Regions from separate parts of the Neoaquamicrobium sediminum genome, predicted to be linked through region 1. Evidence: riboswitches for the same ligand, from Rfam matches in the RefSeq annotation. Region 1 holds a riboswitch; the other holds the start of a gene.
What was found. A riboswitch is a leader RNA that binds a small molecule or an ion and turns the genes downstream of it on or off. The one in region 1 is predicted to bind cobalamin.

Region 1 (14,235 bases):
CAGCGGCCGTCATCGCGCTGCCGCCCAGCCGTCCGCGCACGATGGCAAACGGCACGCCGTGGCTGCCTTCGGCCAGTGCGTCCTTGGATTCGGCAGCACCGACGAAGCCGACCGGCATGCCGATGATCGCAGCGGGTTTCGGCGCGCCGGCCGACAGCATGTCGAGTAGATGAAACAGTGCCGTCGGCGCGTTACCGATGGCGACGACCGCTCCGGCAAGGTGATCGCGCCAGAGTTCAAGTGCGGCGGCAGAGCGCGTATTGCCCATGCTTGCGGCAAGCTCGGCGGTGCGCGGATCGCGCAGCGTACAGATCACGGCATTGTCGGCCGGCAGGCGGGCACGGGTGACGCCATGGGCCACCATTTCGGCGTCGCACAGGATCGGCGCGCCGCCCGTCAGGGCTTTGCGCCCGTCAGACACGAAATCCGGCGAGAAATGAAAGGCTTCGGCTGCCTCAACCAGCCCGCAGGCATGGATCATGCGAACCGCGATATCCGATTCCGCGACGCTGAAACGCGACAGGTCGGCTTCTGCGCGGATGATGGCGAAGGATTTTTCGTAGATCGCCGTTCCATCGCGTATGTAGTCGTTCGCTGCCGTCATGCACTCCGTCTCCGCGCCGCAGCGCCATGGCTTTCGGCGATGCGCTTAAGCCGCGCGCGCATTGCGTCGTCCTTCGTTTCAATTTCGTAGCCTTGCGCCCCGCCGATCAGGGTCGCGGCCGCCCGTCGCGGGTTGGCGCACTGCTTGGCACAGCCGGAAAGATGAACGATCCCGCTTCCATCCGGTATCTCCATTGCCAGGGCAGCGGCGATCGCCTTGGTAGCCAGATGAGCGGAGGCACACGCTGGCGCCCCGGCGCAGGTCACGATGCGCAGCCTGGGATCGCTCGCTTCGGTCACGAGACCAAGCCGGGTGGCGGTCTCGACCAGCGTGCGTTCTTCGGCCTCTGACATGTTCAGCACCAGCAGTCCACGGCCGGGCGCAAGCCGGAAGACCGTTTCCGATTCCGCCGCTTGTGCAAGGGTTCCGAGGCTGCTCGCATCGATCTGGCCGAAAGCCAGCGCGATGCCGCGTGCCATCCTGCCGTCGCGCAACGGAAAGCGCCCGACCGGCAGCGTCGCTTGCGCCGAGGCTCTTTGCGGGGCGGGTTTCAGGCTGGCGGAAACCGCGCTGATCGCGGCGTCGTCCAGGTCGCGACCGCGCGCGCCGGGGCCGCGTTGGGATAGATGGTCGAGCACGAAGATCGCCGCATCGACAGCCGCGTCCGGCCCACCGGTGCCGGCCACCGTGCGGCCTGCTTCCACTAGCCACTCGCGTGCCGAGATGGCGCGGAGCCGCACATCCGCAACAAGTTCATCGAGAGGCAGGGCGCCGCCGCCATCGATCACCACCGACAGCTTGGGCGCGAGCCGGTCGGCAAGCGGCAGTGCCCGTTTTCGGATCGCTTCGGCGAGCGGGCGGGGGTCTGCAATCTCCGCGGTGTCGAGTCCGGCCAAGGCTCCCGTCCGCACCTCTATGCCTGGGTGAACCGCGATGCCCAACTCCGCAACCGCATCTGCAAGGACACCCGCCGAAGCGCGCGTCAGTCCCCTGATCTGCAGGTTGCCGCGAGCGGAGATTTCAAGCTGGCCGTTTCCGAACGCTTGGGCTGCATCCGCCACACCGGCAAGCTGGTCTCCTGTCAGCGCGCCGTCGGCGGGGTTGAGCCGTGCAAGCAGTCCGTCGCCCGTCTGCATGGGCGCGGAAAGGGAAGGGCAGGCACCCCGGTGCAGGTCGGTGCTCATGCGGCCTGCTCCAGCGCCTGCGCCTCGGCGATGAGCGCGGCCAGATCCTCGTCGACCGAATTGCGCAGCGGATGCCAGAGTCCGCGCCGGCGTGCCGTCGCGAACCGCTCGGCGATGGCGCGCGCGGCTGCCGGGTTCTGGTCGAGCAGGAAGGCGCGCACCGCAGGGTCGCCGAGATAGGCGTCGTGCACATCTTCCAGCAGGTTGCTGGGGATCGCTTCCGTCGTTTCGGCAAAACCCACCAGACGATCCACAGTCTCGGCAAATTCCGCGCCGCCGCGCGGGCCGTGGCGCATCTGGCCAGAGATGAAGCGCGGATTGAGCGCGCGGGCGCGGACGGTACGCGTCACGGCGGAAACGACGGAGCGGGCGCGTGGCCGCACCGGATCGGTGACGTCGAGCATGACGATGTCGGCCTTGCCGCCGAGTGCGGCGACTGCCGCCGCGAAGCCGCCGACAAAGGCGACGTCCGCAGACCCTTCGAGTATGTCACGTCCGGGGTCGTCGCTGACATGCACGAGCAGGTCGGCGCCCGCGATACGGTCCGCGAACGCACCGGGCGCGGCCAAGCCCTCGCCATCCGCGCCGCCATAGGCATGGCTGGCGGCGTCGAGGTAGGCGCGGCCAAGTTCCGCCCGCTCGTCCCATGCGCCGCTTGCGAGCTTCTCCTCGATGCCGGAGCCATAGGTACCGGGTGCGGACCCAAAGATTCGAACGGGCCGCGCATCACCAGAGCGGCGGCCAGCGGCCAGCGGGTTCTCCGAAGCGGCCTCGTCGCGCGCCGCGACGGCCGCGACCGCTGCGTCGATCAATGCGATCTGGGTCGGGAACATGTCGCGGAACAGGCCGGAAATACGCCAGGTCAAGTCGACGCGCGGGCGCCCGATAGCGGCAGGCGGCAGCACCTCGATGCCGGTGACGCGCCCGGTCGCATGGTCCCATTGCGGGCGGCAGCCCATCAGCGCCAGCCCCTGCGCGATTTCCTCGCCGCCGGTACGCAGGGAGGCCGAGCCCCACAGATCGATCACCATCGCGCGCGGATAGTCGCCATGGTCCTGCATGTAGCCGCGCACGACCTCTTTTGCCGCTGCCTCGCCGAGCGCGGCGGCGGTCGGCGTCGGCAGCGTGCGCGGATCGGCCGTGAACAGGTTGCGGCCGGTGGGGAAGACATCGGTGCGGCCGCGCGCCGGCGCACCGGAGGGGCCGGCGGCAATGCGTCGGCCGTCGAGTGCGGCGAACAACGCTTTTCGCTCCGCTTCGGCGCTGGCCTTGCGCACCGTGTCGACTTCCCCGTCCGGGCTGCGGCCATAGATGTGCAATCCGTCCTTGACCGCGAAGTCCTTGAGGTCGCAGAGCCACGCATCGATCTGCAGCAATGCCTCGTCGGGATTGTCGGTGGAAACCCCAGCATCGCGGGCAAGGCCGGTTTCGGCTGCGGTTTCCACGATGAGCTTGGCCAGCCGGTCGCGCCGCCGCCGGTCGAGCCCGTCGGCCTGTGCGTACTCGTCGACCAGCCGCTCAAGCATCTGCTGCTCTTGTGTCAGTCCCGCGCCGACCAGCGCAGGAGTCAGGTGCCCGAGCGTGACTGCCGCGATGCGCCGCTTGGCCTGTGCGGCCTCGCCGGGATTGCTGACGATAAAGGGGTAGATGACCGGCAGCGCGCCGGCAACGATCTCGGGGAAGCAGCCGTTCGACAGCGCGACCGTCTTGCCCGGCAACCACTCGAGCGTGCCATGCGCACCCACATGCACCAATGCGTGGCTGCCAAGCGCTTCGCGCAGCCAGACGCCGAATGCAAGGAGGGCATGGCGTGGCGGAAGAGCCGGATCGTGATAATCGACGCGCCTGTCGGCGGAGCGGCCGCGATCAGGTGCAAGCGCGACGGTGACATTGCCGAACCGGGCTGCGCGGAAGCCGAACATGCCGTTCGGCGCATCGTGTTCGGGATCACCCCATGTTTCCTGTAGCGCCTGCGCGGATTCGGAAGGCAGGCTCGCAAGTGCGCCCCGATAGACATCAAGCGCAAGTGCATCGCTTTCGCGCTTAAGCAGCCGCATCAGCTCGCGCGCTGAAGCGGGAATCTTCTCAACCGCATAGCCGGCGTTCTTCAGGTTGTGCAGCATCTCCAGCACGCTTTGCGGCACATCGAGGCCGACGGCATAACCTGTACGGCCGGCCGCCGCCGGGTAGTCGGGAACGAGGATCGCCACACGGCGCTCGGCGGGCGGGGTCCGTTGCAGCGTGACGAATGCCTCGATGCGGGCGGCCACCTGCGCGACCCGGTCAAGCTCCGGCCGGTTGACCGTGGGTCTCAACGCCAGTTGGGCGTCTGGTTCGGCCGCCTGCTTGAAGGAGATTGCGCCGGCCATAAGCCGCCCGTCGAGTTCCGGCAGGACCACATGCATCGCAAGGTCTGGCGGCGCCAGACCGCGCTGGCCTTCCGCCCAGGCATCCCGCCTCGTCGTGGCAATCGCTACCTGAAACACCGGAAGGCCGATCTCGTCGAAGATGTTCTGCTCGCCGGGTTCGGCACCGGTGGCGAAAGCCGTCGCGGTGACCAGTAGCGACGGGGCGAAACGCTTCACCGCGTCCTTGAGCAGAGCCCGCGCCGCGTCGTCGCGTAGGCTCGCAACGAAAATGGGCAGAGCACAGATACCGCGCCCCGCAAGCGCATTCGCCAGCGCAACGATGGGCGCGACGTCGTCCGCCAGCAGCATCGATCGATAGAACAGCAGCGGCACGACGGGCCTGCCATCCGGAACGACCTGCTCGGGCGTAACGACACCGTCGCCCGGCAGATAATAGCCAGCCTTCGCGATGGGTGCCGCCGTCGCCGCCTCGACAGCGTGGCCGGCCAGCCGCGCCATATGGCGCAGCGCCGATGCGAGATTGTCCGACCCTCCCTCGCGGAAACAGGCCAGCAGGGCGTCATACTCGACGTCGGAAATAGTCGAGAGCCCGGCCAGCCGCTCGTCGCGCTCGCGGCATTCGCCCGGCAGCAGCGCAAGTGCGATGCCGTTTCGCCGCGCGGTTTCCGCCACCCTGTCGCAGCCGTAGCGCCAGTAGTCGTGGCCGCCGAGCAGGCGCACCACCACCACCTTCGCCTTCCCGCCGGCGCCATCGAGCCACAGGTCGACGGACATCGGATGCCGCAAGTCGCGCAAGGCCGCCAGCCGCAGCGAGGGCAACGCGCCGTCGGCGGCCTTCCAAGCCCGTGAAAGTGCAGCAAGGTCGCTGTCGGAGAAGGACAGCGCGATCATCTCCGCCGGCTGCATGGCCAGATCGACGGGATCGATCAGGTCGTCCAGAGAGGCCGAAGATGTCGCGAGGATGTGCATGGTTCAGGCGGCCAGCAGGCGCTCCACCGCCGCGCGGTCGAGCCCTTTCAGGCCGATCACGACGAGCCGTGTCGCCTTCTCTTCGCCGGCTTCCCAGGCGCGGTCGTAGTGATGCGAGACGCGCGGCCCAACAGCCTGTACCAGCAGGCGCATCGGCTTGCCCTCGACATGGGCGAACCCCTTCAGGCGCAGGACGTTCTCAGCCTCAGCAGCGCTTGCAACCTTGCGGGCAAGCTCCTCGGGGCTTGCGATCGCCGGAAGCTCGATGACGAAGGAGTCGAAATCGTCGTGCTCGTGATCTTCCTCGTCATCGTGGTGCGTCTTGCGGTTCTCAATGTCGTCTTCGACGGCGAGGCCGAGACCGAGGACCGCTCCGGCATCAATGCGGCCGTTTGCGACGGCTACGATCTTGACCGCGCGCGGCAGGTGCTCGGCCACCGCTGCTTCGGCCCGGCGTCTGGCGGCATCGTCCAGCAGGTCGCTCTTGGACAGCACGATCAGGTCCGCGCAGGCGACCTGATCCTCGAAGACTTCCTCTACCGGGTCTTCGTGGTCGATCGATTCGTCCGCGGCCCGCTGCTGTTCGAGCGCGTTGCGGTCGCCGGTCACCTCGCCCGCGGCAAGCGCGGGTCCGTCGACGACCGCCACCACGCTGTCCACCGTGACGCGGTTGCGCACGGCAGGCCACTGGAACGCCTGCACCAGCTGCTTGGGCAGGGCGAGGCCCGACGTCTCGATCAGTATGTGGTCGACCTGCGTGCCGCGCGACAGGATCTTGTCCAGAGCCGGCACGAAATCGTCGGCGACGGTGCAACAGATGCAGCCATTCGCCAGTTCGACGATGTCCTCCTCGGAGCAGTTCTCGACGCCGCAGCCGCGCAAAATTTCGCCGTCGATGCCAACATCGCCGAACTCGTTGACGATGACGGCGAGTTTCCTGCCGCCGGCATTCTCGATCAGGTTGCGGATAAGCGTGGTCTTGCCGGCGCCGAGAAAGCCGGTGATGACCGTGCAGGGGATGCGCTGGACCGAAGTGTTCATTTGAGATCCTGAAGGTTGGCTGCTGTGGGGACGCGGGCGATGAGGCCGCGCTTGAGCGCTTCGGGCCGATTGCGGAACGGCATGAAACCATCGGATGAGCCGGCAAAGAGCTCCGCGCCCGCAACGAGGTCTGCGGCGTTGTCGGTGTCGAGTTCACCGAAGATGTAGCTCCACGAGCCGGCGCGCAGCACGGCGGCGCTCAGGCCTCGCTTGCAGTTGCCGAGACAGGCGACCTGCCTGACGTCGACCGTGCTGTCTGCTGCGGCCTCGCGGGTGGCGTCGGCCAGCGCCGATCCGGGTCGTGGAAAGGTTTCGGCCGGCGTGCCTGGATAGCGGCAGGAACTGCAGACGATGATGGTGACCGCGGACGCGGTCTCGCTATCTGCCGAAGAGGCATCGAGGTCCGGCTTCAACTCGCCGGAAATTATGTCCGTCACATTGCGCTCCTTGCCCGGGAACACCCGCCGGGCGGTCAGGATTGGGTCTGCGACGGCAGGTCTCCTGGCTCACGGATCGCTGCTCCTGCCGCCTTCCCGAAGCACCCGCTTCAGTGGCATTCGACAGGAACTATCCGTCTACAGTTGCGGGGACAGCTACGGATTTGCCCGAAAGCGCACCGTATTCCCTCTTAGCCTGTCACCTCGCGGCGACAGGACCGTCGGCGTCCATTTAGGTCGCCCGAGGTAAGGCTGTCAACGCGGCTCGATTGAAGGTTGCGGCAGCCGATGATTGCGCTATGGTGAATACGTCGTCGGTTCCCGCAAGGGACCAGAGGGAATGCGGTGAGGGCCAACAGCGCCCGATTCCGCGGCTGCCCCCGCAACTGTAAGCGGAGAGCCTTTCCCCAAAAGCCACTGGAGCATTCGCTTCGGGAAGGCGGGGAAGGGCTGTGACCCGCGAGCCAGGAGACCTGCCGCCGGCCATCGAAACACGTTCCCTCGGGTGGAGGGGAAAGGACGAATCATGGCTACTTCATCTGGTGCAATTGCTGCGACATCGTCGCAGTCGCGCCTATTGCAACTCTCGCTCGCAGGTTTTCTAGGCCTTTTCATCACCGGCTTTGTGGGCTTCTCCCACATGGAGGTGGTGCACAATGCCGGCCACGACTACCGCCATTCGATGGCATTTCCCTGCCACTGAGACGAGAGTTAAGCCATGACCATTTTTCGTAACGTCGTGTTCGTCGCGGCGCTCGCCGGCCTGCTCGCAGGTCTCGTCATGACTGCCATGCAGGTTGCCTTCACGGTTCCCCTCATTCTCCAAGCCGAAGCCTATGAAGGCACCGGCGAAGAAGGTGCTGCGGCTGAAGAATCACACGATCACGGTGCAGCCGGGCACAGCCATGGCGACGAGGCCTGGATGCCCGCCGACGGGCTGGAACGAACCCTCTACACCGCCCTTGCAGCCATTGTGACCGGCATTGGCTTCAGCCTGCTGCTGGTTGTTGGATCCGAACTGGTTGGCGGGATCGCCGGCTGGCGGCAGGGACTATTCTGGGGGTTCGCTGGTTTCTCGGTGTTCACGCTTGCGCCCGGACTAGGCCTGCCGCCCGAACTGCCGGGCATGCCTGCCGCCGATCTCTTCGCGCGGCAGGCATGGTGGATCGGTGTCGTCATTGCCACGGCCGGTGGCCTCGCGCTTATCGCGCTGACGCGGTCGGCGGCGCTGGCGGCCCTGGGTGCCGTGCTGATCGTGCTGCCGCACGTCATCGGCGCTCCGCAGCCGGAGAGCCACGATACGCTGGTCCCGGCCCATCTCCACCACAGCTTTGTTGTGGCGGTGACCGTGACCAACCTCGTCTTCTGGCTGGCTCTCGGCGCCATGGTTGGCGTGCTGCGGCCGCGTTTCGCGCAGGGGCTCGGCGAGCCGCAAAGCAGCCTTGCCTGACCCGACTGGTACGCTGACTTTCGTCCTCGGCGGCGCGCGCTCGGGAAAGAGCCGCCACGCCGAGGAACTGCTGTCCGCAGAACCCACACCGTGGACCTATATCGCTACGGCGCAGGCCCTCGACGCGGAAATGGCGGAGCGGATCGCCCATCATCGCGCGCGCCGAGATTCTCGATGGCACACCGTCGATGCGCCACTGGACCTCGTCGACGCGCTGGAAGCGTTGCCCGGGGGTCGTCCGGTTCTTCTGGATTGCCTGACCCTGTGGCTGACGAATGTGATGCTGGCCGAGCGTGACGTCGAGGCCGAATCGCAGCGGCTGGCTGATGCCCTCGCCAGCCCGCATGGGCGCTGGGTTGTCGTCGCAAACGAGGTCGGGCTCGGCATCGTGCCGGACAACGCGCTTGCGCGCCGGTTTCGCGATGCTGCAGGTCGCCTCAACCAGATGGTTGCGGCGCGCGCTGATAGCGTGGTCTTCATGGTCGCCGGCCTGCCGATGAAAGTGAAGTGATGCGCGAGATCGACGAAAAGCAAGCCGAGCGCCACAAGGCCAAGATGGAGAAACGCAAGGCCGTGCAGGACGCCGAGGTCGCCGGCAAGACGGTCGAAAAGGGTCTTTTGGTCGTCAATACCGGGCCGGGCAAGGGCAAGTCGACTGCGGCGTTTGGCCTTGCCTTGCGCATGCTGGGACACGGTCGGCGGGTCGGTGTCGTGCAGTTTGTCAAGGGCGCATGGAAGACGGGCGAGACGCAGGCGCTCGAGCGCTTCGGAGACATGTTCGTCTGGCACGCGATGGGGGAGGGGTTCACCTGGGAGACGCAGGATCTCGCCCGCGACGTGGCCGCGGCCGAGCGCGCATGGGCGAAGGCGCAGGAGATGATGGCCGACGAGAGTTTCGGCCTAGTAATCCTCGACGAGCTCAACATCGCTCTGCGCTACGACTACCTCGACCTCGGCAGTGTCGTGGCTAACCTGAAGGCGCGCCGGCCGGACCTGCATGTCGTCGTCACCGGACGCAACGCAAAGCCCGAACTCGTGGAGGTGGCAGACCTCGTCACCGAGATGGGGCAGGTCAAGCACCACTTTGCCGCCGGCGTGAAGGCGCAGGCGGGCATAGAATTCTAGAGAGCCAGCACACTTGCGGCGCCTACGCCGGCGAGGCCGATCAGCAGCGCGTCGGCTGTCCGGTAGAGTCGCAGGGCGCGGCGGATATCGGCAGCGTCGGCTTCGCGGCGGCCGCCTTCGCCCATGAAGACGTCATCGACCAGAACGCCGCCATAGGAGCGCGGGCCTGCCAGTGCGAGGCCGAGCGCGCCGGCCATCGCGGCTTCCGGCCAGCCTGCGTTGGGCGACTTGTGACGCCGCGCATCGCGCCGGACCGCCCGCCATGCGCCCGACGGCGAAGCCCCCGGAAGCAGGGCGGCGGCGGTGCAGAAAAGCAGCGCGGAAAGCCGCGAGGCCGGCAGGTTGACCAGATCGTCGAGCCGCGCCGAGACCCAGCCGAATGCAAGGTGGCGTGGTGTCCTGTGGCCGATCATGCTGTCGGCAGTGTTGATTGCCTTGTAGGCAATGCCGCCGGGAAGCCCGGCAAGGGCCAACCAGAACGCCGGCGCGACCACGCCGTCGGAGAAATTTTCCGCAAGACTCTCGATTGCGGCACGGGAGACACCGGCTTCATCGAGGCTCTGCGGGTCGCGGCCGACGATATGCGAGACGGCTTCGCGGCCGGCCTCCAGCCCGCCGGCCTCGAGTGCGTCGGCAACTGCCTCGACATGCGCCGCAAGGCTGCGCTGGGCCAGCAGGCTGCTGGCGAGCACTGCAAGCAGCAAGAAGCCGATCCAGCCGGCAAGAAACCATTGCAGCACCAGTCCTGTCCCGACCGAAATCACAACCAGCAAGAGCAGCGCCACGATGCCCGCCATCCGGCGGGTAGACGGCGGATCCACGTCGCGATTGAAGCGCCTGTCCATCCATGAGATCAGTCGACCGACCCACGTCACCGGGTGTCCGATTGCGCGAAACAGGCGGTCGGGATAGCCGACGGCGGTTTCGAATAGCAGGGCAAGGAAAGCGATCAGGACGAACATGACGGCAGGCGGCTTTGATATGGCATCCGGGGCGGTGGAACATGGCGGCAGCCTGTCGCGCGCCGAGCGGCTCTATCCCGGCGCGCCGAAGCCTTGGCTCGACCTGTCCACCGGCATCAACCCGCACTCCTATCCGCTGTTCGAGCTGCCCGCCAGCGTCTTTGCACGTCTACCCGAGGAAAGCCGCGCCAATGAACTCGCGGCGGTGGCGGCCGAGGCTTATGAAGCGCCGTCCGCAGCGTTCATCGCCGCGGCGCCGGGCACGCAGGCCCTGCTGCCGCTGGTAGCCGGACTGGTGCGGCCCGGCAGGGCGGCCGTGCTGTCGCCTACTTATGCCGAACACGCGCGCGCGGCGGCGCTGGCTGGCCACGCCGTCGTTGAAGCGCGGGATTTCGATGCCCTGTTCGAAGCCGACGTCGCGATCGTCGTCAACCCGAACAATCCGGACGGGCGTGTCTGCCTGCGAGACGACTTGCTTCGACTGGCCGCGCACCTTCGAACCAGAGGCGGTTTGCTGGTTGTCGACGAGGCGTTCATGGATGTCGGCCCCCGCTATCAGAGCCTTGCGCCGGAGGTCGAGGCGGGCGGCATCGTCGTTCTGCGCTCGTTCGGGAAGTTCTTCGGCCTTGCCGGCATCCGCCTCGGTTTCGCACTAGCAGAACCGAAGCTTGCGGAGGACCTGCGCCGCCGGCTCGGCCCTTGGGCGGTCTCTGGTCCGACGCTTGAGATCGGGCTGTGCGCGCTTGCCGATACCGGTTGGCAGGAGGCAATGCGCGAACGGCTCCGGATGGACGCCGATCAGCTTGATGCTTTGCTTGGCCGGCACGGGTTGGCCGTTTCTGGCGGCACCGATCTCTACCGCTTCGTGCGCGTGCCCGGTGCGGGGGCTGTTTGCGCGGCACTGGGCCGACAGGGCGTGCTGGTACGCAGCTTCGATTTCGACGAGCAGGCCCTGCGCTTCGGCCTGCCGGGAGACGAGCCAGCATTCCGCCGCCTCGGCGATGCGCTGGCAACGGCCGTCGGGCGGACCGAACATGGTTAAAGCTCGGATTCAGTGATTGTTGGTGATTTTTCGTTAAGCGTGACTGGAGGCGGGCAGGGCGGCGCGTTCCCTTGCCTGCAAACTCCAGTTTTGTGTGCGAGTTTTCATGCGTCCTTTCCGACCTACCGCGATGTTTGCGGCACTTCTCGTCCTGGCCGGCTGCTCCACGGGTTCGACCATCGATGCGCTGCAGTCGATCAAGCCGTCGAATGAAACGACCAGCTCGATCGTGCGCCCCGTGACGCCGCAGACCGCCGTCGGCGCCACCGCGGCGGCTTATCCTGACGCATCTCCGGCGGCGATCGCCGCGCTGAATGAGCCGGATAGGATCGACACCCCGGCCATGCAGCAGGTGGCAATGGTGGCGCCGCAGTCGAGGCCCGCAGCGCCGCCTGCCTCCGGCCCGCGCCCCAAGGTGATCTCCCAGCGCTTCAGCGATGCCAAGCCTATGGACTTCGGCAAGATCACGCCGCAGCACCATCTGGTGCACGGCGTCGACGTCTCGCGCTGGCAGGGCGACATCGACTGGGCGCGGCTGCGCAGCCAGGGCGCAAATTTCGCATTCATCAAGGCCACAGACGGCGGCGACCATCTCGATCCGATGTTTGCCAAGAACTGGAAGGGCGCAGCGGATGCCGGCATCAAGCGCGGCGCCTACCACTTCTTCTACTGGTGTCGCACGGCCTCCTCGCAGGCTGACTGGTTCATCCGCAACGTGCCGCGGGAGGCAGGCGCGCTGCCGCCGGTGATCGATGTAGAATGGAACCACCAGTCAAGCTGCAAGCAGAAGCTCTCGCCGCAGCTCGTGCGTGAAAAGATGCAGGTCTTCATGGATCGGCTGGAGCGCCATTACGGCCAGAAGCCGATCATCTACGTGACGCCCGACTTCTATGAGGACAACCTCAAGGGTGCGTTCAACGGCTATCCGTTCTGGCTGCGCTCGGTCGCGGCCCACCCGTCGAAGCGCTATCCCGGCCGTGAATGGGCCTTCTGGCAATATTCCGGCACCGGGCTGTCCAAGGGCGTCAAGGGCGAGATCGACCTCAACGTCTTCAATGGCGACGTCGCAACCTGGTATCGCTGGCTGGGGCGCAACGTCCACGGCACCGCGATGGCGCGAAACTGATCCTCGCCGATCTTTGACAACACACAAACCGCCCGGCAGTGCCGGGCGGTTTTTCGTTGTCAATCCCGATCAGTCCTTGCTGCGGGGACCATCGCCACGCTTGCCGGCGCGGTTGGGGCGATCGTCCGACGTCACCTTGCCGTCTTCGTTGCGGTCCATGCGGGCGAAGACCCGCTCGGCGCGCTCGCTCAAGCCGGCGGTAAACTCGTCGGCCGTCAGCTCGCCATTGCCGTCGGCGTCCATCGCGTCGAAGCGGGCGGACGCGCGATCGCGGGCGAAGCCGGAGAAGGCATCGAGATCCATGCCCTCGCGCATCATGGTGCGGAACTGCGCGTGCATCTGGCGCATCTCCTCAGGCATCTCCGCGCGGCGCTCGGCCCGGCGTTCGCGATGCTCGGCGAAACGCTCCATCCGGCCCGTGGCGCCAGCCTGAAACTCCTCGGGCGAAATCATGCCGTCGCCGTCGGTGTCGAGGCGTGCGAAGCGTTCGCTCGTCCGCTCCTGCATGCGCTCGGCGCGCTGCTCTTCGCTGAGCGGCTGCCGGCGCTCGCCGCGCTCCGCACGTTCGCCATGCTTGCGCCAGCCGTGGCGGCCTTCGTGCTTAACGATGCCGTCCTCGTTCGGCCCCATGCGTTCGAACCGCGTCTGCGCGCGCTCCGCTGCGGCGGCCAGCACGTCGTCCTTCGTGACGATGCCGTCGCCGTCGGCATCCAGCGCCTCGAAGCGGGCCGTGGCGCGCTCCTGCATGAGATTGGCGAGGGCTGCGACGTCCATGCCGTCGCCGGCGATCAGCGCCCGCATCTCGGCGCGGAACTCTCCTCGGCCGTTGCGCTGATCGGGTGTCTCGGCCTGCGCCTGGGCGACGGCCGCGCCGGATGCGGCGAGCGCGATGATAATGAGTTTTTTCATGGGGTGGCTTCCTCGTTGCTGTGTCCCTGCCGGCGATGATGCGGGGGCGAACATTACGGCGCGCTTTCGGGGAGATTAATTCTGCGTAATGGAGAGCCGGCGTCGAGGGGCGTGCGCGGCCGCTCTGCGGATTGTGACCGAATCATGGAACCGGCCTCGTCCGGCTGCATTGATTGATCACCAGCTAATGGAGAGGCATCGTGAAATCACTTCTGGCAATCGCGACGGGGTTTCTGGCTACCCTGGTAGTTTTCGGCAGCGGCATCGCGCTCGCCATGTTCGTCATGATGCCGATGCCCGATGGCCGGCCCGATGCCAAGGGCGAGGATGTCGCGTCCGTCTGGAGCAGCATCCCCCGGCAGGTTGAGCGCGGCGCCCAGGGGTTCGAGCGGATCGCGGCTGTCGTGCCCGCCGATGCGGTCGATGTGAAGGCGGTCGACACGGATGATGTGGTTGCCCCGGCTGCAGGAGACGTATCCACCGACATGATCACGACGGCGAGCCTGCAGGGCGACGACGATCCGATCACCGACGACGATGCCTATCGGCTGATGGACGCCCATGTCGCGTGGTGCCATGAGCGCTATCGCTCCTATCGCGAGGCCGATAACAGCTATCAGCCCTATCGTGGTGGCCGTCGCGAGTGCGTCTCGCCCCATCTCGACGAGCTCACGTTCGCCCAGGGCGACGCGCAGACGGTAAGCGTGGCCGGCTACGTTGCCGATGAGGGCGTGGGGTCCGCGGCGAGCGACCCGTGGCGGGAGCTGGGCCTGGTCGACATGTCGCCGGCCCATATCGACGACTGCTTCCGCCGCTATCGCTCCTACCGGGTGGAGGATAACAGCTACCAGCCCTATGGCGGCGGCCCGCGCCGACAGTGCCAGTAGGAGCTAGCGTACACGATCCCCGACCCCCGTGCCTTTCTTCCGCCATTCTGGCCGCGATAGTTCGCACGGCGGGATCGAGGAGAGGGTTGAACGATCATGAAGGCGGCTCGCGCGCTGCGCGCTTCATTGC
Region 2 (14,235 bases), on a different contig from region 1:
CGCTGGCTCTTCGCGCCGACGCCGCAGGCGCGCCAAGCCTTGCTCGACGAACGGATCGACGCTTCGCGCATCGCCGTTACCGGCAACACCGTCATCGACGCGTTGCTGATGGCCTCCGATCTGATCGAGGGCGACGCGGCGAGGCAAAATGCGATCGCCTCGGATTTCACCTATCTCGATCCGGCCAAACGTCTCTTGCTGGTCACGGGGCATCGCCGCGAAAACTTCGGCGGTGGCCTGCGCCGCATGTGCGAGGCACTCGCGCGGCTGGCGAGGCGCGGCGACGTGCAGGTCGTCTATCCGGTCCATCTGAACGAGAACGTACAGCAGGCCGCACGCGAGACCCTGTCCGGCGTGGACGACGTCTTCCTGATCGATCCACTGGAATATCTGCCGTTCATCTACCTGATGCGTCGGTCGCACCTCATCATCACCGATTCCGGCGGCATCCAGGAGGAAGCGCCGTCGCTCGGCAAGCCTGTGCTCGTCACCCGCGACGTGACGGAGAGGCCAGAGGCAGTAGAAGCCGGCACCGCACGTTTGGTCGGAACAGATCCTGACGTCATCGTCCGTGAGGCGACCCATCTTCTCGATTCGCCCGAGGCGTACAGGCGTGTCAGCGAAATCACCAACCCCTACGGGGACGGCAAGGCCGCCCAGCGGATCCTCGAAGCGATCAGGATCGGCATTTCCCGTTGATCCAACGGCATCCAACTGCGTTGACGAGCGGCTTCGCACGCGATAGCACGATCTTGGAACTGGTTCCGCCGCGAGGCGGATGAAAATGGGAACGCGGTGCGGCCTTTGTGGGCCAATGCCGCGGCTGCCCCCGCAACTGTAACCGTTGAGCCAACTACCGGACATGCCACTGGCCTCGATCGGCCGGGAAGGTGGAAGGAGGCGATGACACGGGAGCCAGGAGACCTGCCGTTCCAGTCACCCAAGCCAGGATACGGGGTGTGTCCTAGCGCGGTCGTCCGTCGCGGTGACATCGAAAGTTGCCGCATGCCGGAAACGGCCGGGGTTCGATGTGCATTCGCCCGTCATAAGCCTCAAGCCTGAAACCGTCTGCGGTTCTGATGAAACCGGGGCGCGTAGCGCCCTTGCCTGGAAGCGGGGACAGACATGAGACAGTGGATTTTGACGGCAAGCGCGCTGGCGCTCGCATGTGGGGCGGCGCAGGGGCAGAGCGCGCTCGGTACGGACAACGACACGACCGTTCTGGACACGATCGTGGTAACGACGCCGTTGCGGCGCGAGACGCCGCTGATCCGTTCGACGTCGTCGGTGACGGTTGTCGACGAGGCGGAGATAGCAAGCTCGGCGGCGGCCGACTTGCCGTCGTTGCTCAAGCGCTACACCGGCGTTTCGATAACCAGCTACGGTGGCCAGGGCGCTTCATCCAACGTGCAGCTTCGGGGCATGTCCTCGACCCAGACGCTGGTGCTGGTCAACGGCGTGCGCACCGCAGCGGCAACAAGCGGCACCAGCTCGCTTTTCAATATTCCGCTGTCGGCGATCGAGCGTATCGAGATCGCCAAGGGGCCTCATTCTTCGCAATACGGCGCCGATGCGATGGGCGGCGTCATCAACATCATCACCAAGCGCGGCGGTGCCTGCGGTGACGGCCGCAATTTCTGCGGCAGCGTGACGGCGGGCGTCAGCCATCCGTGGGGTGCGCAGCTATCCGCAGACCTTCGTGGCGAGGTGGACGGCCTCGAATATTCGGTCGGCGGCGGCATCCTTGGCACGCGTGGCTACGACTTCACCCTGCCGACGACCTGGGGGCACGAACCCGATGATGACGGGTTCATGCAGGGCTCGTTCAATTTCTCGCTTTCCAAGCAGTTCGGCTGGGGCCGGCTCTATGCCGACGGTCTCTTCTCGCGTGGCCGCAGCCAGTATGACGCCACCGCTCCCGGCTTCAACGAGGTCGACACCACGACTTTCGCTGGCAAGGCCGGTGCAACCTTCGACCACACCGACGACTGGTCGTCGACGGTGGAATTTTCGAGCGGCGTAGACCTGAGCACGAATTTCCGTGACGGCGTGCCGGGCGAGGACGAATTTGACACGACCCGCTATGGCGTTCTTGCATCGACAGAAAAGAGCTTCACGACTGGACTGGTCGACCACACGCTGCTTGGCGGCTTCGAGGTCTATCGCGAAAGCGTCGACACCACCTTGCCGCTAGCCGTCACGGGCCGCACGCTTGCAGCCGGTTTCGCGCAATACTCGCTCGACTATGGCGCGCTTACCGTCGATAGCGGCATCCGCCACGACTACAACGAGCAGTTCGGTGATGCGACCACCTACAATATCGGCGCCAGCTACGAATTCGTGCCGGGCCTTGTCGGCCGCGCATCCTATGGTACGGGCTTCCGCGCCCCGACCTTCAACGACCTTTATTACCCTGGCTATTCCAATCCGGACCTGCGCCCGGAGAAGTCGCAGACCTACGAGGTCGGGCTAGCCTGGCAGCCGAACGCCGATACCAGCGTCGATCTCGTTTTCTACCAGACGTGGCTGCGTGACGCGATCGCCTCAATGCCGGCGACCTATATCCCGTTCAATGTCGCGCGTGCGCGCATCACCGGCTTCGAGGCATCTGTGTGGCACGCTTTCGACGAGCGCTGGAGCGGCAAGGTGACCCTCGACGTGCGCGATCCGGTCAATCTCGATAACGGGCTCCATATCCCCAACCGCGATCGCTTCAAGGCGGGCGCGGAGCTGAACTTCGCCGCCACCGACAAGCTCGACCTGTCGGCCAAGGTGCTCTACGTGGCCTCCAAGCACTCGAACGTGGCCAACACCACCAGGGCGCCGGACTATGTTACGGTCGATCTTTCCGCCAGCTATCGCTTCGATGAGAAGTCGACGATGAAGTTCTCGGTCGAGAACCTGTTCGATGAGACGTACGAGACTGTTGCGGGCTACCGCGCGCCGGGCCGGACGATCAATTTGAGCCTGACACGGCAATTCTGATCGGGAAACGCGCCGTGTTCATCGCCCGCGCCATAGTTGCCGTTTCCCTGACAATTGCTGCGGGGATATCGCCGGCGCGGGCGACCGACGCCGCACCAAGCCGCGTCGTCTCGATGAATGTCTGCACCGACCAGCTCGCCATGCTGCTGGCCGCGGAGGGGCAGCTCCACTCCGTTTCGCACCTTGCCGGCGATCCGGGCGTGTCCGTGCTGGCCGACGAGGCGGGACGCTATGTCGTCAATCACGGGCTCGGCGAGGAAATCTTCCTGATGCAGCCGGACCTGGTGATTGCCGGCACTTTCACCACGCGGGCAACCATCGACATGTTGCGGCGCCTGGGCTTTCGGGTGGAGGAATTCGCCCCCGAAGGCACGTTCGAGGGCGTGCGGGCCAACATACGCCGCATGGGCGAGTTGCTTGGGCGGCAGCAGCGCGCGGATGAATTGATCGCGGAACTCGATGCGGGGCTGGCGGAACTGGCACGCGAACCGGCGCCGCCGCTTTCCGTCGCGATCTATTCCGCCAACAGCTACACGTCCGGCGACGGCTCGCTGTCCAACGCCGTGATAGAGGCCGCAGGCCTGCAAAGCATCGCCGACCGGCTCGGGATCGTCGGCGTCCAGCGCCTTCCACTCGAGGAGCTCGTGCTTGCCAACCCGGATCTGGTCGTGCTCGGCGAACGCACTTACGACCGCCCAGCTCTCGCCCATCAGAATTTCCGGCATCCCGCCTTCACAGCGATCGCCTCGCAGGACCGGCTGGTGCGCATTCCCGACCGCTACTGGATATGCGGCGCGCCCTTCACGCTCGAGGCGGCGCGACTCCTGCGCGATGCGGCGAATGCCCATGCAGAGGCCGCGCGATGAGCGATCGCATCAGCTATGCGGCGGTGCTTGGCGCGCTTGCGGCGGCAACGCTTGCGCTGTTTTTCGTGTCGCTGACCACCGGACCGGCGGATGTCGGCTTCGGCGAGAGCATCAGGGCGCTTGTTTCCGGCGACGCCGACCTGCTGACCCTGGTGATGCGTGAGATACGCCTCCCCCGCGCGCTGCTGGGGTTGATGATCGGCGCGACCCTCGGTCTCTCCGGTGCGGTACTGCAGGGCTATCTGCGCAACCCGCTTGCAGAGCCTGGCCTCCTCGGCATCAGCGCTTCGGCCTCTCTGGGCGCCGTCGTCGCCATCTACACCGGTATCTCGGTTGCCTTTCCGCTCGGCCTGCCGCTTGCAGCCCTGGCGGGCGCCGTGCTGGCTGTGCTGCTGCTGCGCGTCATGGCCGGAGAGCGCGGCGGCACGCTCACGATCATCCTGGCAGGCGTAGCAATTTCGGCCTTTGCCGGCGCGATGACATCGCTGGTGCTGAACCTGTCGCCCAACCCCTTCGCCGCTACCGAAATCGTATTCTGGATGCTGGGCTCGCTCACCGACCGATCGATGACCCATCTGTGGCTGTCGGCCCCATTCATGCTTGCAGGCTGGGTGATGCTTGGCATGCTGACGCGGCCGCTTGACGTGCTGACGCTGGGCTCGGATGCCGCCGCAAGCATGGGGGTCGACATGCGTCGGGTCCAGTTCCTCGCCGTGTTCGGCACGGCGGCTTCTGTCGGCGCGGCTACCGCGATCGCCGGCGCGATCGGTTTCATTGGACTTGTGGTGCCCCACGTGCTGCGGCCGCTGGTTGGTGCCGTGCCATCCCGCCTGCTGCCAGCCAGCGCGCTGGGAGGCGCTACAGTGCTTCTTGCAGCAGACATACTCGTCCGCCTGATCGCACCCGGCCGCGACCTGAAGCTCGGTGTGCTTACCGCCATCGTCGGCGCGCCGTTCTTCCTGTGGCTCGTCTGGCGCACACGGAGGCGGATGCTGTGACGCTGCTGGCCCTTTCCAGTCTTTCGGCCGAACTCGGCGGCAAGACCGTGCTGCGCGACGTCGCACTGACGGTCAAGGAAGGCGAATTCGTCGGCCTGATCGGGCCCAACGGGGCCGGAAAGTCGACCCTGCTGCGCACCATCCTCGGCTTGACGCCGTCCCAAGGCAATATCGAGCTTGGCGGCCAGGCTGCCGCATCGATGAGCGCGGCGCAACGCGCCAAGCTGGTCTCCTACCTGCCGCAGGAGCGCGAGATCGCCTGGCCGGTAACCGTCGAGCGTCTTGTCGGCCTCGGCCGCGCGCCCCACCTGCCGCCTTTCGCCCGTCCCGGCGCGGCGGATGAAGCGGCGGTACGTGAGGCTATGCGGCGCATGGATGTCGAAGACTTCGCAACCCGCCGCGCCACCGAGCTTTCCGGTGGCGAAAAGGCGCGCGTGCTGATCGCCCGCGCGCTGGCGCAGGAGGCGCCCTTGATGCTGGCCGACGAGCCGACGGCCGGGCTCGATCCCGCGCACCAGATCACGCTGATGCGCGTGTTTGCCGGGCTCGCCAAGGAGGGGCGGAGCGTCATCGCGTGCCTGCACGACCTTGGACTCGCCGCACGCTGGTGTTCACGGCTGGTTCTCTTGGCCAACGGATCGATCGTCGCCGATGGCCCGCCTCGGGACGTTCTCACCGCTGCGCGTCTGCGCGACGTATATGGCATCCAGGCCTATCTGGGCGAAGACGGCGGCGGCCTCGTCGTCCACCCGCTCGACCTGGCCGAATGACGAGGCGAAGACAATGACGCAGCTGCCGCAACTCCTTGCCGAACATCTTTGCGACTGGCGCTCCGGCTGGAGCATGGGCACGTTCGGCGCGATCGCCGAGTTCCATCACGACGAAGGGGAAAAGCCGCAGGTTGACGACGCAGCCGGCCTTGCCAGAGCTACATCGAGAGGCGGTGTCCGCATCGATGCCGACCGTGTCGCCGAGATCGTGCCCCTCGCCTACGAGACCCTGAGCCCGCGCGCCCATCGCTGGACGCAGGCGGTCGCCCTGTGCATGCCGGAGGCGACAGCGCGACGCACCGCGCGCGCCGTGCTGACCGAGCTTGGGCCTGACATCGAAGCTGTGCGGCCGCAGGACCGCGATGGCGTGCTGTTCGACATGGGGCTTTCGCTGCCGCAATGCGATTTCTGCATCAGGACTGCCGATCCGGCGCTGCTCGAAATCTTGCGGCAGGCCGAAGGGCGCTCGCTGTTCGAACCCGGCAATCCGGCGATGCCAGCTATCCTCACGGCCCATCCGCACCGCGTGGCGATCACCAATATCGGTCGCGTCGAGGTTTATCAGAAGATCGGCGGGCCGGACACGGGCGGCGTCTCCCCGCCTGGACCCCACACCCACCTGTTACCCAAATTGCTCGCCACCGGTCGCACGCACTCGGCAAACACACCGATACCGAAAGGGTTGCTGCCGCTCGGCTCGCTTCATCCCGGCAATCCCGTGATCGGCGCGATGGGCGAAGACCGCCCGTTCGACGCCGCGTTGCATGAAGCCTTCCAGCAGATGCTCGTCCGTTTCGGATCGACGGAAGCCGTCGCCGAAAAGACGCGGGTGCTGGAGGCGGTTTCACGTGCCGACGAACCGACTACCTATGGTCTGCCGCGCACGCGCCTCGGCCGCGTCGCGATGCGACTGGCCCTGCGCCAGCAGGCCCATGTGACGGCAGAGGCTTCGGATACCGCGGCGCATGCCGAAATCAACCGCTGGATTGCCGCGATCGAGCCAGCGGGCGGCAACGAGGCCGACACCGACGACGACGCGCCCGGTCATTAGGCGTTCAGGTACCCACCAGCTTCAGCGGCTTGTCGAAAACGGCAAGAACGCGGCCGAGTTCATGTCCGCGCTTGAGGATCATCCCGCTCGCGGCGACCACCGAAAAAGCGCCCTGTCGTCGCGCCAGCGCCGGCGTCTTGACGATCTGGTAGAGCGGCACTTCGCTGGTGCGCCGAAAGACCGAGAACACTGCACGGTCCCGCAGATGGTCGATGGCGTAGTCGCGCCATTCGCCTGCCGCGACCATGGTGCCGTAGATTTTCAGGATCTGATCGAGCTCTCGCCGATGAAAGGTTACCGGAAGCTCATCCCGCTCGCGCCGCCTTTCGTGCAGCGGGATCAATATTGCGGAATCGTCCTTACCCTCCGCTCCGGTGCCGTGATCGGTCATGCAGTGGCCTTTCGTGACAGTTCGACGACAATACGAAGGTCGCGCTTCCAGACCGGAAATGCAAGCCCCGTTGCCCAGCGCGGGTCACGTCAGGGTTCGATGTGAAGTCGAAAAAGTTCCGTCACATTGCATCACAAAGTGCCACGGCGTGTCGTGATTGGTGATGGCTCGCCTTATTGTCGCCGCATTTTATCCAAGCTGACGCCCCATTGTGTGGCGACCATCCACCTGTTGCCTGAGACGGTTCGGTCCGGCAAGGCCCTGTAACCCCAAGCCCCCCGCCCACGGGGCAAGGTCGGATCGAACCAACTCCGGGTGAACGCCCGGACGTCGAAGGTACGACGATCCCAAAGCAAGCAATCACCGGCGCTGGTCCCAGTGCCGGTTTTTGTTTTTACGGGAACCGTCTGACGGTGTCTTCACCAGTTTGGGGGACGGGTAACGATCGCGGCGCCCAGGATCGGGCCGGGTAGTCCACCCGACACCATCTCCTGCACGAGCACGGCGCAGCCGCCGGCGCCCTTCTTGGCGACTTCGCTCATCGGCAATTCGAACCGCGCCTTCTTGCCGTGCCACATGCCTGCCGAGTGAAAGCCCGACACGGCGTTCAGATAAGTGAAGTTTCGGCCGCGATTTTCGCCGCGGGTGATTTCCACCTCGCTCGCCGCATTGAAATAGACCAGCACGACATGTGCTTCGTCGACCGAACGCGGCAATTCGCCGGTCTCGATGATGACCGAATCGCCGCTGTAGGAGACCTTGACGTCAACGACCATGCCTTCCGCGGTACCCGCCATGCGCTCTATGGCCGCCTCGACCTTGCCGCGCTTGGCGCCATTCATCTGCTGGCGGCCGTTGACGACCGCCTGGGGCGTGTAGACTGAGCGGTTCCCGAAGGCGCGGTTGTATTCCTGCTGGCGCGCGGTGTTGTCGGCGCTGGCGAGCGTGTCGCGCCAACCGAGATAGTCCCAGTAGTCGACGTGGTAGGCCAGAGCCACCACGTCACCGGCCAGCGCAAGGCGACTTAGCGTCTCGTCCGCCGGCGGACAGGAATTGCAGCCCTGGCTTGTAAAGAGCTCCACGACAGCCTTCGGCCGCTTGACATTTTCCTGCGCGAGCGCGCCATAGGGCAATGCAAGCAGGAGCACGGCCGTCGCCAGCCTCAGAAGGTTCACGCCCAATGGTTGTTTCCGAATTTCCCTGTCGGGTCCCCGACCGGACCCTTCTTGATGGCTGCGCAGATTAGGCATCGCAGCCCTCAACGGAAAGTCACGTTGCGGTGAAATTTTTGTACCAATCTTCAATGCCGTGCTTCGGAGCCGCGAATGTTTGACGATCTGCAGACCCGTTTCGACCTCTATTGCGAACGTACCGGCCCGGAATTCTGGTCAGAGCCCGTCAATGCACTGACCAATCTCGCTTTCGTCATGGCCGGACTGTGGGGCCTTTGCGCGACGCGGCGGCGCGGGAAAGACGCCTTCTCGGAATTGCTTTGCTGGTGGGTAGTGGCGATCGGCGTCGGCTCCTTCCTGTTCCACACCTTCGCCACCCGGCTCACTATGTGGGCCGACATCCTGCCGATAGCCGGCTTCACGCTTGCCTATACCCTGTTCAACCTGCGCCGATTCATGGGCCTGTCCTGGCTGTCGTCACTGATGGCGTTCGTGGCGTTCTATGTCGTAGCCGGCGTTTTCACGGCGCTCGTGCCAGACTGGCTGCGTGACGCCTCCAACGGTTCGACCGGCTATCTGCCGCCTTTCCTGGCGCTATTCGTGTTCGGTCTGCTGGTTCTGCGAAGCGGACACCCGGCCGGCTGGTACAACCTGGCAGCCGCCGGCATCTTCGTCGTATCCGTCAGCTTCCGTGCACTCGACCCGCATGTGTGCGAAGCCATGCCGCTCGGCACGCATTTCCTCTGGCACACGCTCAACGGGCTCCTTCTGGGCGTGCTGCTGGCAGCCGTTGCGCGATATGGAGCCGCAGGCGATGCCCGGCTCGCACGGCCACCCATTCAGTCGGCCGGATGAACCTGCAGGCCCCTTTGCAGTAAGCGTCGCCTTGCCGCAACTATGGTATGATCGGGGATGACACGGAGAGGTCGTTCCCATGTCCAGCTTCACAAGCGCAGTCGTATCGATACCGGGCAGTGAGCGCATTGGGCGAACGCCCTTCGGCGCGCGCATGATCGTGCATGCCACTGCTGCCGAGACCGACGGCGCCTTCGGCATGTGGGAGACGTTCACGCCACCCGGAAAAGGCCCCGCACCGCACACACATACGCGCGAGACCGAGGTCTTTCGTGTGATCCGCGGCCTCTATCGCTTCCATTGCGGTGACGACGAGTTCGACGCGCCACCCGGCTCGGTTGTGGTGCTGCCGCCGCATGTGCGTCATGGCTGGGTGAATATCAGTGACGAGGAAGGCCAGATGTTCGCCACCGTGACGCCGGGCGGCCTGGAGCAGCTGTTCCTGGAGATCGAGGCCCTTAGGACCATCACGCAGGAGGAAATTGCGGCGATGGAAGCGCGCCTCGGCATCATCAACGATGAAACCGAGGCGCTTGGCGTTTCGTTTCCCGGCTGGTGACTACGCGGCGAGATCGCGCAGAACGTACTGCAGGATGCCGCCGTTCTTGAAGTAGTCCAGCTCATCGAGCGTATCGATGCGGCAAAGGATCGGAACGTCCTTCACCGTGCCGTCGGCATATGTCACCTTGGCCACCATCTTCTGGCGCGGCTTGATGGTCTCGAGCCCGTCAATGGTGACGGTCTCGTCGCCCTTCAGGCCCAGCGACGCCCAGCTCGTGCCCTCGTCCAGCGTGAACGGCACGACGCCCATGCCGACGAGGTTGGAACGGTGGATGCGCTCGAACGACTGCGCGATCACGGCGCGAACGCCGAGCAGGTTGGTGCCCTTGGCAGCCCAGTCGCGGGACGAGCCGTTGCCGTATTCGACGCCCGCGAAGATCACCAGCGGCACGCCCTCGGCCTTGTATTGCATGGCCGCATCGTAGATCGACATCTCCTCCTTGGAGGGATAGTGGATCGTGAAGCCGCCTTCCTTGCCGTTTTCGCCGAGCATGTGGTTGCGGATGCGGATATTGGCGAAGGTGCCTCGCATCATCACCTCATGATTGCCGCGACGCGTGCCGTACTGGTTGAAGTCGGCAACGCCGACGCCGTGGTCGGTGAGATACTTGCCAGCCGGCGACGCAGCCTTGATCGAACCGGCCGGGGAGATGTGGTCGGTGGTGATCTTGTCGCCGAACAGGCCCAGAATGCGGGCGCCCTTGACCGGAGCTGTCGCGTCCGCCTTCTGGCCCATGCCCACGAAGTAAGGCGGGTTCTGCACGTAGGTCGACTGGTCGTCCCATGCATAGGTCTCGCCGGACGGTGCCTGCACCTTCTGCCAGTTCTCGTCGCCCTTGAACACGTCGGCATACTTCGTGGCGAAGATTTCGCGCGTAACGTATTTCTCGATGAATTCCTGGATTTCCTGCGTGGTCGGCCAGATGTCCTTGAGATAGACCGGCTGGCCGTCGGCGCCCTCGCCGAGCGGCTCGGTGGTCAGGTCCTTGGTCACCGTGCCGGCAAGCGCGTGTGCGACCACCAGCGGCGGCGAGGCGAGATAGTTCGCCTGCACGTCGGGCGACACACGGCCTTCGAAGTTGCGGTTGCCAGAAAGCACGGCCGCGCCGATCAGGCTCTTGTCGTTGATGGTCTTGGAGATCGGCGCCGGCAGCGGGCCGGAATTGCCGATACAGGTCGTGCAGCCGAAACCGACGAGATTGAAGCCGATCTGGTCGAGCTCCTTCTGGAGGCCGGACTTTTCGAGATATTCGGCCACCACCTGCGAGCCGGGCGCGAGCGACGTCTTGACCCACGGCTTCTGCTTGAGGCCGACGCGGTTGGCGTTGCGCGCAAGCAGGCCCGCGCCGATCAGCACCGAAGGGTTCGATGTGTTGGTGCAGGAGGTGATCGCCGCGATCACCACATCGCCATGGCCGAGGTCGAAATCCTCGCCCTCGACCGCATAGCGCTTGGAGACGTCGACGGTCTTCTTGTATTCGGTTTCGAGCGACTTGGCGAAGCCGGATGCGATGTCTTCCAGCGGGATGCGCCCTTCCGGCCGCTTGGGGCCGGCCATCGACGGCACGACGGCGCCCAGGTCGAGCTCCAGCGTGTCGGTGAAGACCGGATCAGCAATGCCGTCCTCGCGCCACATGCCCTGCGCCTTGGAGTAGGCCTCGACCAGCGCGATGCGATCCTCGTCGCGGCCCGAGGTCGTCAGGTAGCGCAGCGTTTCGTTGTCGACCGGGAAGAAGCCGCAGGTTGCGCCATATTCCGGCGCCATGTTGCCGATCGTCGCGCGGTCCGCCAGCGTCATCGAGGACAGGCCCGGACCGAAGAACTCGACGAACTTGCCGACGACGCCCTTCTTGCGCAGCATCTGCGTGACGGTCAGCACGAGGTCGGTCGCGGTCACGCCTTCCTTCAGTTTGCCGGTGAGGCGGAAGCCGATCACTTCCGGCAGCAGCATGGAAACCGGCTGGCCAAGCATGGCAGCCTCGGCCTCGATGCCGCCCACGCCCCAGCCCAGAACGCCGAGGCCGTTGATCATGGTGGTGTGGCTGTCGGTGCCGACGCAGGTGTCAGGGTAGGCGACCGTCTCGCCCTCTTCATCCTTGGTCCAGACGACCTGGCCAAGATATTCGAGGTTGACCTGATGGCAGATGCCTGTGCCGGGCGGCACGACGCGGAAGTTGCGGAACGCCTGCTGGCCCCACTTCAGGAACTTGTAGCGCTCCTCGTTGCGCTGGTATTCGAGCTCGACATTGCGGGCGAACGCCAGAGGTGTGCCGAATTCGTCGACGATGACCGAGTGGTCGATGACGAGATCGACGGGAACGAGCGGGTTGATCTTCTGCGGATCGCCGCCCAGCGAGGCCATCGCGTCGCGCATGGCGGCAAGGTCGACGACGGCCGGTACGCCGGTGAAGTCCTGCATCAGCACGCGCGCCGGCCGGTAGGCGATCTCGACGCCGGCCGTGCCCTTGTCGGTGAGCCACGCGGCAACCGCCGAGATGCTCTCTTTGGTGACCGAGCGGCCGTCCTCGTTGCGCAGCAGGTTCTCAAGCAGCACCTTCATCGAGAAAGGCAGCTTGGAAATGCCGGTCAGGCCATTCTTTTCGGCCTCAACGAGGTTGAAATAAGTGTATTCCGCACCGCCCGCATTGAGCGTCCTGCGGCAATTGAAGCTGTCGAGTGATTGTGACACGTGCGATCCCTAACGTTCGGTTGCCGATTGGGTAACGGACGCCAGTGCATGCTCATCACGCGCAAAGGTGCGGGTACGGTCATTTCCGCTGTCCGTTCCCGTGCGACCCGGCCGTTCAAGGCGGCGCGCGCGCTGGTTCGGCGCAATATGGTTCCCGTGCCGACCGCTGGCACGGTTGCCCCGCATATAGAGAATTTCGTAGAATAGTTCTAGAGCGCTTTGGGGTGAATTTGCTGCATCGCACCGGGTGGTCCGGCGCAGCCGGAGAACTGGAAGGCATGCGGCTGATTGCCGAGAACCTGGCGGGAGAACGCGGCGGAGAGCCGGTTTTCTCTGATGTAAGCTTTGCCATCGGAGAGGGCGAAGGCCTCGTCGTGACCGGTCCGAACGGGTCCGGTAAGTCGACGCTGCTGCGCATTGTCGCCGGCCTCCTGCCGGCAAGCGGCGGCCTGATTCGGCTGGACGGTGGAGGCGAGCAATGGCCAGACATAGCCTCGGCCTGCCACTATCTCGGCCACGCCAACGCGATGAAGACAGCGCTGAGCGTGGATGAGAACCTGCATTTCTGGCAGGACTTTGCCGGCGAGCCGCATCTTTCGATCGACGAAGCGCTGGACATGGTGGGCCTTCCGCAGATCGGCCACCTGCCTTACGGCTACCTCTCCACCGGACAGAAACGGCGCATCGCGATTGCCAGGCTGCTTGTCAGCTACCGTCCGGTCTGGCTGCTAGACGAACCGACGGCAGGGCTCGACAAGGCTTCTGAAGGGCAATTCGCCGCGTTGATGCGGGCGCATCTCGAGGACGGCGGCATCATCCTCGCCGCCACCCACCTGCCGCTGGGGCTCGAAGGGGCGAAGGCTTTGAAGATGGGAGAGCACCGGGAATGACGGCTCCCTACGTTGCCCCCCTCTGTCCTGCCGGACATCTCCCCCACGAGGGGGGAGATCAGCCGGCCGCGCGGCTTTCGCCAATCGCCGGCGTTGCAGTAGGAACGGTGCGCGCTAAGCTGCCGATCTCCCCCCTCGTGGGGGAGATGTCCGGCAGGACAGAGGGGGGCAACGTAGGGCGCGAGGCTGCCGTTTGCCTGCTCACACCAGGGCATGAAGCTCCATGCTAGCCCTCTATCTCCGCGACCTGCGCCTCGGCATCCGCGCCGGCGGCGGCGCGCTGGTGGGTATCCTGTTCTTCCTCGCCGTGGTGGCCGTGGTGCCGTTCGGTGTCGGACCCGACCTCAACCTGCTGGCCCGCATCGGCCCCGCCATCCTGTGGATCGGCGCGCTTCTGGCCTCGCTGCTCGGCCTCGACCGATTGTTTCAGGCAGAGCGCGAGGACGGCGCGCTGGACGTGATCCTGCTGACGGAAGGCCGTCACCTGCTGGCGCTGAGCGTCTTCGTCAAATGCCTCGCGCACTGGACGGCCGCGGTGCTGCCGCTGGTGGTCGCCTCGCCGCTGCTTGGCCTGTTCATGAACATGGACCCGCTGGGGATCGGTGCGACGACGCTGACGCTGCTCGTCGGCACGCCGGCCATCGCCTTCATCGGCGCGGTCGGAGCCGCGGTCGCGGTCGCTCTGCCGCGCGGCGGCTTGCTTGTATCGGTGCTTGTCCTGCCGCTGACCATACCCGTGCTGATCTTCGGGGTGTCCGCAGCCTACGGCGCGGTCAACGATCCCGATCCATTCCTCCCTCCCTTCCTCATTCTTGCCGCCTTGACGTTGTTCTTCGCCGTGATAGGGCCGTTTGCAGCCGCTTTGGCTCTCAAGGGCGGGTCCGACTGACGACCGTGCGGCGAAGACACTCACGCGAGTTTGATCCGCCGCAATTGCAAGCGCCCGAGCCTGAGCCTAAGAAAAGCGCATGAGCGACACTGCAACCGCACAGTCAGCACGCTGGATC

Region 2: another riboswitch for cobalamin. It lies ahead of V1479_RS00055 (TonB-dependent receptor domain-containing protein); the one in region 1 lies ahead of V1479_RS20395 (CbtB domain-containing protein).

What each region holds. Positions count from the first base shown of each region.
Region 1 covers NZ_JAZHFV010000006.1:749,027-763,261, forward strand. The annotation lists gene V1479_RS20370 (precorrin-8X methylmutase) at 1-604, opposite strand, end outside; gene cobG (precorrin-3B synthase) at 601-1,788, opposite strand; gene cobN (cobaltochelatase subunit CobN) at 1,785-5,126, opposite strand; gene cobW (cobalamin biosynthesis protein CobW) at 5,130-6,167, opposite strand; gene V1479_RS20390 (DUF1636 family protein) at 6,164-6,604, opposite strand; cobalamin riboswitch at 6,642-6,842, opposite strand; cobalamin riboswitch at 6,903-7,099, shown strand; gene V1479_RS20395 (CbtB domain-containing protein) at 7,131-7,307, shown strand; gene V1479_RS20400 (CbtA family protein) at 7,323-8,054, shown strand; gene cobU (bifunctional adenosylcobinamide kinase/adenosylcobinamide-phosphate guanylyltransferase) at 8,047-8,565, shown strand; gene cobO (cob(I)yrinic acid a,c-diamide adenosyltransferase) at 8,565-9,179, shown strand; gene cbiB (adenosylcobinamide-phosphate synthase CbiB) at 9,176-10,141, opposite strand; gene cobD (threonine-phosphate decarboxylase CobD) at 10,161-11,183, shown strand; gene V1479_RS20425 (GH25 family lysozyme) at 11,290-12,309, shown strand; gene V1479_RS20430 (EF-hand domain-containing protein) at 12,379-13,218, opposite strand; gene V1479_RS20435 (BA14K family protein) at 13,419-14,105, shown strand; gene V1479_RS20440 (hypothetical protein) at 14,202-14,235, shown strand, end outside.
Region 2 covers NZ_JAZHFV010000001.1:9,954-24,188, forward strand. The annotation lists gene wecB (non-hydrolyzing UDP-N-acetylglucosamine 2-epimerase) at 1-699, shown strand, start outside; cobalamin riboswitch at 743-946, shown strand; gene V1479_RS00055 (TonB-dependent receptor domain-containing protein) at 1,126-2,985, shown strand; gene V1479_RS00060 (ABC transporter substrate-binding protein) at 3,000-3,851, shown strand; gene V1479_RS00065 (FecCD family ABC transporter permease) at 3,848-4,849, shown strand; gene V1479_RS00070 (ABC transporter ATP-binding protein) at 4,846-5,619, shown strand; gene V1479_RS00075 (DUF6925 family protein) at 5,633-6,670, shown strand; gene V1479_RS00080 (DUF2794 domain-containing protein) at 6,675-7,061, opposite strand; gene V1479_RS00085 (DUF1223 domain-containing protein) at 7,481-8,236, opposite strand; gene V1479_RS00090 (ceramidase domain-containing protein) at 8,387-9,088, shown strand; gene V1479_RS00095 (cupin domain-containing protein) at 9,168-9,647, shown strand; gene acnA (aconitate hydratase AcnA) at 9,648-12,338, opposite strand; gene ccmA (heme ABC exporter ATP-binding protein CcmA) at 12,617-13,228, shown strand; gene ccmB (heme exporter protein CcmB) at 13,452-14,117, shown strand; gene V1479_RS00115 (heme ABC transporter permease) at 14,197-14,235, shown strand, end outside.